3 regions of the Herbidospora sp. NBRC 101105 genome follow, and region 1 is predicted to be linked to each of the others. Evidence: riboswitches for the same ligand, from Rfam matches in the RefSeq annotation. Region 1 holds a riboswitch; each other region holds the start of a gene.

Region 1 (3,268 bases):
TCCCAGGCGCCCCGGCTGACCACCTCGTCGTTGACGGCCACCGCGATCCCGGTGGCCTGGGCCGTCAGTCTGTGCACGGCTTTCGTGACCGTCGCCCCGTCGTCGAGGTCGTGGGGGTCGCCGTTGATGGTGATGCGCATCTAGATCCTCGCCGGAGTGCATTCGGGCATGAGATCGGCTTCGCCGAAGAGGCCGGCCACGACGGCGTCGGCCGTCAGCGGGGCGAGCAGCACGCCCGCCCGGTGGTGACCGGCCGCCACCCACACGTCGCCGTGCCTGCCGACGTAGGGGAGGTTGTCGGGGGTGCCGGGCCGCAGCCCGGCGAACGTCTCGGCCAGTTCGAGCTCGGTGATGCCCGGCACGATCTCGCGGGCGTCCCGCAGCAGCTCGTAGACCCCGCCGGCGGTCACCCGGGTGTCGAACCCGAGTTCCTCCATCGTCGCGCCGACCACGATCTCGCCGTCGTCGCGGGGGACCAGGTAGACCTCGGAGCCGCGGACCGTGCCGCGTACACACGTGCCCAGGAGGCCGCGCGGGCCGCGCAGCCGCAGGATCTGCCCCTTGACCGGCCGGATCGGCAGGCCGGGCAGGAGGCTCGGCGACCAGGCCCCGGCCGCGACCACGACGTGGTCGGCCGGCAGGCCCTCCAGCGTGGTGACGCGCTCCCTGACGAGCCGGCCGCCCGCGTTCTGGAACGCCTGCTGCAGCGCCTGGGCCACCCGCCGCGGGTTCACCCACAGGTCGTCGCGGGCCAGCAGGCCGCCCCGGACGTTGGGCGAGAGCATCGGCTCGGCCTGGCGGCACTGCCGCCCGGTCAGCCGCTCCACGCGCAGCCCGAGCTTCTCCTCGAACGCGGCCAGCTCGTCGAGCTGGGCCAGGTCGTCGGCGTCGTAGGCGACCTCGACGGTCCCGTCGCCGCGCAGGTCGACGGGGATCCCGCCGGCGGCCTCCAGCTCGCCCGCGAAGGCGGGCCAGCGTTCGAGCGAGGCGAGGCCGAGCCGCAGCAGCGGCTCCTCGGTGTAGGTGACCTCGCTGACGGGCGCCAGCATGCCGGCGGAGGCACGGGTCGCCTGCGACCCCGGGTCGGGGTCGGCCAGGGTGACGGTGAGGCCCCGCGTGGCGGCCCGCCAGGCGATCGACAGGCCGGCGATGCCGCCGCCGATCACGAACACGTCTGAAGCGTTCATCCGCGCTCCCTTCGCCGGCATGATCCGGATCAGGTTCGATAGCGGTCGGGAACCTGTGGAGTTCCCCTCTCAGCCCGGTCAGCCGGACTCCCGCGCGTCTTTGTCCAGAGTAATGCGAATTGATCTGATTCGCACAACACGGAATAGCCGCGCTGTGCGAGCTACTTACTCAATTCGTTACCGAATCTCCATTGGCGGGTGGGCCCGTCGGCAATCTAGGGTCTACTCGTGGATCACGTCGTGGTGGTGGGCGCCGGCCTGGCCGGTGTCCGGAGTGTCGAGGCTTTGCGGGCCCACGGGTACCAGGGCCGGATCACCCTCATCGGCGAGGAACCCCATCGCCCCTACGACCGCCCGCCCCTGTCGAAGGCGGTCCTCCTCGGCGACGCCGACTCCACGGTGGTCGACTCCGACCTGGAGGCGCTCGACGTCCGCCTCATGCTCGGCACCGCCGCCAAGGGCCTCCACGACGGCGTCCTGTCGACCACCGACGGCGAACTCGCCTTCGACGGCCTGGTCGTCGCGACCGGCGCCACGCCCGTCCGGCTGCGCGGCGAGGGCCACCAGCACGTCCTGCGCACCATCGACGACGCCCTGGCCCTGCGCGAGACGCTGGTCGAGGGCGCCCGCGTGGCCGTCGTCGGCGCGGGCTGGATCGGCGCCGAGGTGGCCACGGCGGCGGCCCGCGCGGGCTGCCGCGTCACGGTCGTCGAGGCCGCCGACGCCCCGGTCGCGGCGGCGCTGCCGATCGGCCGCTTCATGATCCCCTGGTACGCCGAGGCCGGCGTCGAGCTCGTCCTCGACGCCCCCGTGGGAACCGTCGACCCCGACGGCCTGACCCTGATGGACGGCGGCCGCATCGAGGCCGACGTCGTGGTCACCGGCGTGGGCGTGCGCCCCAACGTCGCCTGGCTCGACGGCTCCGGCGTGGAGCTCGACAACGGCGTCCTGGTCGACGAGCACCTGCGCAGCTTCGTGCCCAACGTCGTCGCCGTCGGCGACTGCGCCAACTGGTACAGCCGCCGCTTCGGCCGCCGCATGCGCGTCGAACACTGGGACACCGCCCTGGGCGCCCCCGACGTCGCCGCCGCGACCCTGATGGGCGAGAACGCCGTCTACGACCCGGTGCCCTACTTCTGGTCCGAGCAGTTCGGCCGCATGGTCCAGTACGCCGGCCACCACCACGGCGCCCGCCTGGTGCTGCGCGGCGACCCCGAGACCGACGCCAAGTGGGCCGCCTGCTGGCTCACCCACGACCACCGGCTGACCGCGATCCTCACCGTCGACAGACCGCGCGATCTGGTGCAAGGCCGACGTCTCGTCGAAGGACGGCAAAGGCTCGACGCCGCCCGCCTCGCCGACCCAAGCGTTACCCTTCGAGACTGCACCGTGGCGTAAACCGGGTGTTTCATGGTGGCGGACGTGTGGTAATGGTGGATTCGTGACGCTTACAGTTGCGCAGATCGACCGAGACACCGACCAGCTCGTGGGGGAGTGGCTCCCTCTCTCGGAAGTCGCGAAGAAGCTCCAGCTCAGCATCGGCAGGGCGAAGCAGCTCATCAAGGACAAGAAGCTCGTGGGCGCCCGCAGAGGCGGTGGCGAGCCCCAGATCCCGGCGGTCTTCATCGCCGGAGACGACGTCATCAAGGGCCTCCCCGGCACGCTGACCGTGCTCGCCGACGCGGGCTACAGCGAGGTCGAGTCGATCCGGTGGTTGTTCACCCCCGACGAGTCGCTGCCCGGCGCCCCGATCGACGCCATCAAGGCCGGCCGCCACACCGAGGTGAAGCGCAGGGCCCAGGCGCTCGGGTTCTAGCCGTCCCATGACATCGTGGGTCGGGTGACCGACTCCTCCCGGCGCAGACTCGCCGACTCACGCCTCTATCTGTGCACCGACGGCCGCCGGGAGCGCGGCGACCTGGTCGAGTTCCTCGACGCGGCGCTCTCCGGCGGGGTGGACATCGTCCAGCTCCGGGAGAAGGGCCTGGAGGCCCGGGAGGAGCTCTCCCTGCTCGAGGTGTTCCGCGCGGCCTGTGACCGGCACGGCGCGCTGCTGGCGGTCAACGACCGCGCGGACATCG
Region 2 (3,268 bases), 1.3 Mb from region 1:
CGGGCGGCGGCGGTCGAGGCGGCCGAGGAGCTGGGTGACGCCGAACTGGTGGCGCGGGTGATCGGCGCCTACGACGTACCGGCGATCTGGACGCGGTCCGACGACCCGGCGCAGGCCGCGCGGGTGGTCGGCGCGGCGGCGCGCACGCTCGACCGGCTGGCGGCCGGGGCGGCGCCGGCGACGCGGGCGCGGCTGCTGGCCACGATCGCGGTGGAGTCGCGGGGCGGGGGGTCGGGGCGGGCACGCGCGGCGGCGGCCGAGGCGGTGGAGATCGCGCGCGGGCTGGAGGACCCGGTGCTGCTGGTGTTCGCGCTGAACGGCGCCTACATGCAGGAGTTCGGGCGCACCGGCCTGTCGGGGCGGCGGGCCCGGATCGGGGCCGAGATCGTCGAGGTGGCGGCCCGCCACGGTCTGGCGAACTACGAGATCCTCGGCCGGCTGATCGGTCTGCAGTCGGTGTGCGCGGTCGGCGACTTCGCCGGGGCAGACGGGCAGGCGGCGCGTCTCGACGTGCTGGCGGTGCGGCACGACCGGCCGCTGACGTCGGTGTTCACGGCCTGGTACCGGGCGCTGCGGCGGGCGGAGGATCCGGCGGCGGCGTTCGCGGCCAAGGAGGCGGCCTACCGGGAGGCGGCCGGGCTGCTGGAGGGCGCGGGGATGCCCGGGTTGAGCGAGGGGTTGCCGGCGCTGGCGTCGTTGTGCCTGCGGCTCCGGCACGGCCGTGCGCCCGAGCCGGCCGATCCGGGGGTGTACGGCCCGTTCGAGCCGTGGGTGCGTCCGGTTCTGCGGCCGGACGCCGATCTGGGCGCGGTGCCCGATCCGCCGGGCGACCTGCTGGCCGAGGCGTTGTGGACGTTGCTGGCGACGGCCGCCCGCGCGCGGGGCGACGGCGTCGTGTTCGATCGGGCGCGGGAGGCGTTGCGGCCGGCGGCGGGGGAGCTGGCGGGGGCGGGGAGTGGTCTGGTGAGCCTGGGGTGGGTGAGGGACGTCATCGGCTGACCCTCTTTGCGGCGGGCGGCGTGTCGGTTAGGTTGATCATGACATCGCGGGAGCCCGGCGTACCGGGCTGAGAGTGCGGCTGGACGGCCGCAGACCGCTTGAACCTGACCGGGTCATGCCGGCGTAGGGAGAAGGTCTCACCATGACGTATCAGCCGACGTCCCTCACCACGTTCAGCGACGGGTTGTGGGACGCCGTCGACCCCGTCTACCAGGCGATCCTCCGTCATCCGTTCATCACCGGGCTCGTCGACGGGACGCTGCCCAGGGAGGCGTTCCGGCACTTCGTCGTCCAGGACTCCCACTATCTGCGCGACTACGCCCGCGCGCTGGCGGTGTGCGCGGCCAGGGCGCCCGACGAGGAGGTCACCCGCGCGTTCGCCGGCGACGCGGTGGGGGCGATCGCGGCCGAGCGGGAGATGCACGCCGCGTTCATGGCCGACCTGGGCGGGTCGGCCGAGGAGGCGGCGGCCCAGCCGGTGGGGCCGACGACGCGGGCGTACACGAGTTACGTGCTGGCCACGGTGTACGGCGGTTCGTTCCTCGACGGGCTGGCGGCGGTGCTGCCGTGTTACTGGATCTACGCGCGGGTGGGGGCCGACCTGCTGGCGCGCTCGTCGCCCGACCCCCTGTACCGGCGGTGGATCGCGGCGTACGGGAACGAGGAGTTCCAGGAGACCGTGCGCCGGGTGGTGGCGCTGACCGACCGGCTGGGCGCGGAGGCGACCGGGGCGCAGCGGGCGCGGGCGGCGGAGCACTTCGTGGCGACGGCCCGTTACGAGTGGATGTTCTGGGACGCGGCCTGGCGGCGGGAGTCCTGGCCCCTGTGACGCCACAGGCGGGTGATCGACGGCCCGCCCGCCAAGCACCACACCGCGATGACGGGGTCGCACAGGGCGCAGCCGAAGCTGGAGTCGGCGAAGAAGGGGATGATCGGCGCGCCCTGGAGGTGGTGGACGACGTCCCAGGCGGTGTGCAGCAACCAGCCGATCCCGATCCAGTTCCAGTTCGTCAGGCCCCGGTAGGCGACGTAGGTCATGACGGCGGGCATCAGGAACTCGGCGTAGCCGAGCCCGCCGCCACCCAGGTAGGCGGCGCCCGCGCCGGCGACGAGCACGGCGTTGACCGGGCGGCGGTGCGGTTCGGGGATCAGCGACAGCAGGGCGGCGCAGATCAGCCCGATGACGATCGGCATGACGACGGCCATGTGGGGTTCCGTTCTCGGCGGTTTCTGGGTGGCAGCGCCACGGTAGGGCGGCCGGGCGGGGCCGCCCCAGGGGGTGAACGGACAATCAGCGCCGGGTTCCCGCCGCACTAGCGTGGGGGAATGCACACGGTGGCGGTCCTGGCGCTGGACCATGTGGTGGCGGCCGATCTGGCGACGCCGGTGGAGGTGTTCGGGCGGGTCCGGCTGGCCGACGGGAGCCGCCCCTACCGGGTGGTGGTCTGCGCCCCCGCCCCGCAGGTGGCCGGGGAGGCCTTCGCCATCGTCGCGCCGCACGACCTGTCGGCGCTGCGGGAGGCGGGCACGGTCGTCGTCCCGGGATGTTCGGAAGGCGCGCCCCCGCCGCCTGCGGAGGTGCTCGACGCGTTGCGCGCGGCGGCGGCCGCCGGAACCCGGATCGTGTCGATCTGCGCGGGCGCCTTCACCCTAGCGGCGGCCGGGCTGCTCGACGGGCTGCGCGCCACCACCCACTGGGCCGCCGCCGGCCTGCTGGCCCGGTCGTTCCCCGAGGTGGAGGTGGACCCCGGCGTCCTGTACGTCGACAACGGCCAGATCCTCACCTCGGCCGGGGCCGCCGCCGGGCTCGACCTGTGCCTGCACCTGGTCCGGCGCGACTTCGGGTCGGCGGTGGCGGCGGCGACGGCGCGGTTGTCGGTGGTGCCGCTGGAACGGGAGGGCGGGCAGGCGCAGTTCGTCCCGCACGCCCCGCCGGCCGTGCCGCGCGGGTCGTCGCTGGAGCCGGTGCTGGCGTGGATCGAGGAGAACCTCGACGGGGAGGTGACGCTGGCGCGGCTGGCGCGCCGGGCCGGGATGGGGGAGCGGACCTTCAGCCGGCGCTTCCGCGAGCAGACGGGGACGACCCCGCTGCAGTGGCTGCTGCTGGCCCGGGTGCGGCGGGCCCAGCTGCTGCTGGAGAGCACCGACGAGGGGGTGGAGCGGGTGGCGGCGCGGTCCGGGTTCGGGTCGGCGGCGGCCTTCCGCGACCGGTTCAAACGCGTCGCCGGGGTGACGCCGACGGCCTACCGCGCGGCCTTCGGGGATTGTC
Region 3 (3,268 bases), on a different contig from region 1:
ACCCGCATCAGATAGACGACGTGGCCGGGCGCCGCGTGAGGCTCCGATCGCCAGCGTGACCAGCGCGGCGACCAGGAAGGAGCCGAGCGCGGCGCTCATCCACGGCGCGGGGGTGAACCCGACGGCCTCCCGGGCCGACGTCCAGATCGCCTCCCACCAGCCGATGTCGGGCAGCGCCCCGAGCATCCACCAGGTGGCGAACCCGAGCAGCCACGGCACCGTCATCGACCACCGCGACGGCGCGTGGTCGGAGGTGTCCCAGCCGCGCGAACCGCCGAGCAGGAAGTAGTCGACCACCAGCACGGCGAACATCGGCACGAACACCGCCCCGATGATCCCCAGGAACGCCGAGTACGTGTCCGCGCTCACGAAGATCGCCAGCAGCGTGACCAGCACCCCGATGATCAGGGACAGCACCCGCCGGTCGACCCTCGGCAGCAGGTTCTGCAGCGACATCGTCACCGAGTAGACGTTCACGAACGACTGGTCGGTCTCGCGCAGCACCAGGATCCCGAAGAAGACCGCCCCGAGCGACGCGGTGACGAACGGGTCCCACACCTTGTTCGTGTCGTTCCCGACCAGCGCCAGCGCCGCGATGCCCAGCGCCAGGCAGGCCACCTGGGCGATCGTGTAACCGCCGACCACCCCGCCGAACGCCGCCCGCGAGCTCTTCGAGAAGCGCGAGAAGTCGGCCGCCAGCGGCACCCACGACACGCTCAGCGCGATGACGTAGTCGACGGCCGGCGTGAACGCCTCCCACGACCCGGCTCCCAGCGAGGGCCCGCGGGAGATCAGCTCGTACGCGAAATAGATCATCGCCAGGACCACGCCGACGGTGACGTACCTGCGCAGGATGCGCACCGCCCCCAGCGGCTTGATCGTGAGCGCCGTGGTGATCACCCCGGCGACGACCACCCAGACCGCGTAGTGCACGGTGACGCCGAACTGGCCCGCGATGGCCTGGGCGCCCTGGGCGATGACCCAGAGCTCGAAGGCCCCCCAGCCCAGCATCTGGATGATGTTCAGCACGCTCGGGAGATAGGAGAGTCTCGCCCCGAAAAGCCCTCTGAGCAGCATCATCGCCGGAGCGCCCGTCTGGGTGCCCGGGATGGCCGACAGGCCGACCATGGCCGTGCCGATGAGACTGCCCGCCACCGCGGCCGTCAGGGCCGCGACGAAGCTCAGCGGACGGTCGCCGAGAGGGTTGACGAGTGCGATCGCTCCTGAGAACCCGAGCAGTGACACTCCGAGGTTGGCCCACAGGGCACCCTGGTCGAGCAGGCCGAGCGTCTTCGGCGGAGCCTCGTCGAGGGTGAGTGGTGCTTCGGAGTCGACGACGGCAGTCATCACACACGCTCCCTACGCCGGCATTACCCGGACAGGTTCATGCGGTCGGCGACGCTGGTCGCCCTCTCAGCCCGGTTACGCCCGAGCTCCCGCGGTTCTTAGGTTGTCGCAAACCGGGATCAACCCCGGTTCGCTCCCACATGATGCATCATGAGCCCCACTTCGACCACCCCCGTCACTCGTCGCCGTGGTCGGTCGCCGCTCCCGATGTCCGCGAGCGGGCCAGCTCAGTGAGCTGGTTCAGGTCCAGTCCGTCGCAGGTGAGCTCCGCCGAGGCGAGCGTGGCGCGGATGACGGGATCGGCCGGTCCCGGCACGGCCACCGTCGCGGTCTGCATCGCCGCCCAGTCGCGGATCTCGTCGATCGACGGCTGCGGCAGCTCCCGCGAGTACTGGACGATCAGGGCGTTGTCCCGCACGATCAGGTGCTCCAGGCTGCCGCCAGTGGGCACATCCGGGTCGGCCGGGGCGTAGAACGACCGGTCGGGGTGGCGCCACTCGGTGTCGCCGGGCCCGGCCAGGGACGTACGCGGGCCCGATTCACAAATGACCGCCCCCGGTGAGGATTCGGCCGGGGCGCCGCACGCGGCGCACAGGACGAGCGCGGCCACGGGCGCCATGAGACGGCGGAGCATCGGTTCACTCCATGCTTGGTGCGAGGCCGGTGGCCCGAGGAACTCGGGCCACCGGCGGTGAGACGGGACGGGTCAGTTGACCCGCAGGACCGCCGAACGCGAGACGATCGCGCCGGTCGGGTCCGAGGCGCGGACCCGGTACTCCGAGCCGGCCAGTTCCGGCGTCGCGGTCACGGCGATCGCGAACGAGGTCTGGCCGGGCACGTCGGCCCAGTCGGCCGCGCCCGGCGCCTTGACCTGCCACTGGTAGGCGACGTTCTGGCCTTCGGCGGGCGCGGCGAAGACCGCGTCGTCACCGGCCCGGTGGGTGGCCGGCACCGGCTCCGACTGGAACCGCAGGACGACGGCGTCGTCGGCGAGCACCTTCATCCACTCGGCGAGCTCCTTGGCCCGCTCGCGGATCGGGGTGTTGTCCGGGCCGGGCAGGTTGGCCTTGACCTCCCGGCGCACGACCTTGGCCTGCTCCATGGCCTTGACGTAGTCCTTGATCAGGTACGCGTTGTACGACGCGTCGATCGCGCCGTTCAGCGTGGCGGCCAGACCGGCGTCGACCGAACCGTCGGCCACGCCGGCGGCGACCAGCCCGCGCATCTCGAGGTGGGTGGAGCAGTTGCCGGAGGACTGCCCGGCGGCCCACTTGATGCCCTCCAGGATGTTCTTCTGGAAGATCGGGTCGGCGGTGTTCTGCCAGTTGTGCAGCAGCGCCTGGGTGAAGGAACGCCCGCCGTCGTAGTTGGTGCACCACGAGATCGGGTGGTCGGCGCCCTCGATTCGGCCGGCGCTGTTGCCGATGCCGTTCACGTAGGTCGACTCGGTCAGCGTCTGCAGGACGTGCACCTTCTCGCGGGGAAGGAAGCCCCGCCAGTTGTAGAGCTCGTCCATGACCGTCATCTTCTTGGCGAAGTGGCGGGTGGCCGGGTGGGTGTCGTCCTCGGTGACCAGTTCGCCGATGACGCAGCCGCCGCAGGTGTTCTGGATGCCGCCGGCGTTGGAGCCGTGGTTGTCGAACTCGCCGCCGACCAGGTTCTTGTACCAGTCCCAGTTGTGCATGGAGTCGGTGGCGCCGTGGATGGCCACGAAGCCGCCGCCGTTGCGGATGTAGGTCTGCAGCGCGGCCTGCTCGTCGACCGTGGCCCCGGGGGTCGTCGTCGAGGGCCGGTTGGTGACGAACACGTCGTTGCCGACGCTGGAGACGCCGACGAGGGCGTCGTACTGGGACAGGCGCTCGGCGCTCTCGAACGGGTTGCCCGCGACGGACACCTCGGGGCTGAGGTAGTCGTAGACGTC

The links. Region 1 has a riboswitch for thiamine pyrophosphate ahead of thiO (glycine oxidase ThiO). Riboswitches for the same ligand answer to the same signal wherever they lie in the genome.
Region 2: another riboswitch for thiamine pyrophosphate. It lies ahead of tenA (thiaminase II); the one in region 1 lies ahead of thiO (glycine oxidase ThiO).
Region 3: another riboswitch for thiamine pyrophosphate. It lies ahead of QSK34_RS22990 (purine-cytosine permease family protein); the one in region 1 lies ahead of thiO (glycine oxidase ThiO).

The regions. Positions count from the first base shown of each region.
Region 1 covers NZ_BSSX01000001.1:658,123-661,390, forward strand. The annotation lists gene thiS (sulfur carrier protein ThiS) at 1-140, opposite strand, end outside; gene thiO (glycine oxidase ThiO) at 141-1,187, opposite strand; TPP riboswitch at 1,177-1,291, opposite strand; gene QSK34_RS03020 (NAD(P)/FAD-dependent oxidoreductase) at 1,416-2,585, shown strand; gene QSK34_RS03025 (Rv2175c family DNA-binding protein) at 2,629-3,003, shown strand; gene thiE (thiamine phosphate synthase) at 3,028-3,268, shown strand, end outside.
Region 2 covers NZ_BSSX01000001.1:1,947,161-1,950,428, forward strand. The annotation lists gene QSK34_RS08595 (ATP-binding protein) at 1-999, shown strand, start outside; TPP riboswitch at 1,036-1,146, shown strand; gene tenA (thiaminase II) at 1,142-1,828, shown strand; gene QSK34_RS08605 (DUF6010 family protein) at 1,774-2,205, opposite strand; gene QSK34_RS08610 (GlxA family transcriptional regulator) at 2,326-3,268, shown strand, end outside.
Region 3 covers NZ_BSSX01000005.1:505,027-508,294, forward strand. The annotation lists gene QSK34_RS22985 (hypothetical protein) at 1-15, shown strand, start outside; gene QSK34_RS22990 (purine-cytosine permease family protein) at 1-1,347, opposite strand, end outside; TPP riboswitch at 1,339-1,450, opposite strand; gene QSK34_RS22995 (hypothetical protein) at 1,523-1,981, opposite strand; gene QSK34_RS23000 (ThuA domain-containing protein) at 2,054-3,268, opposite strand, start outside.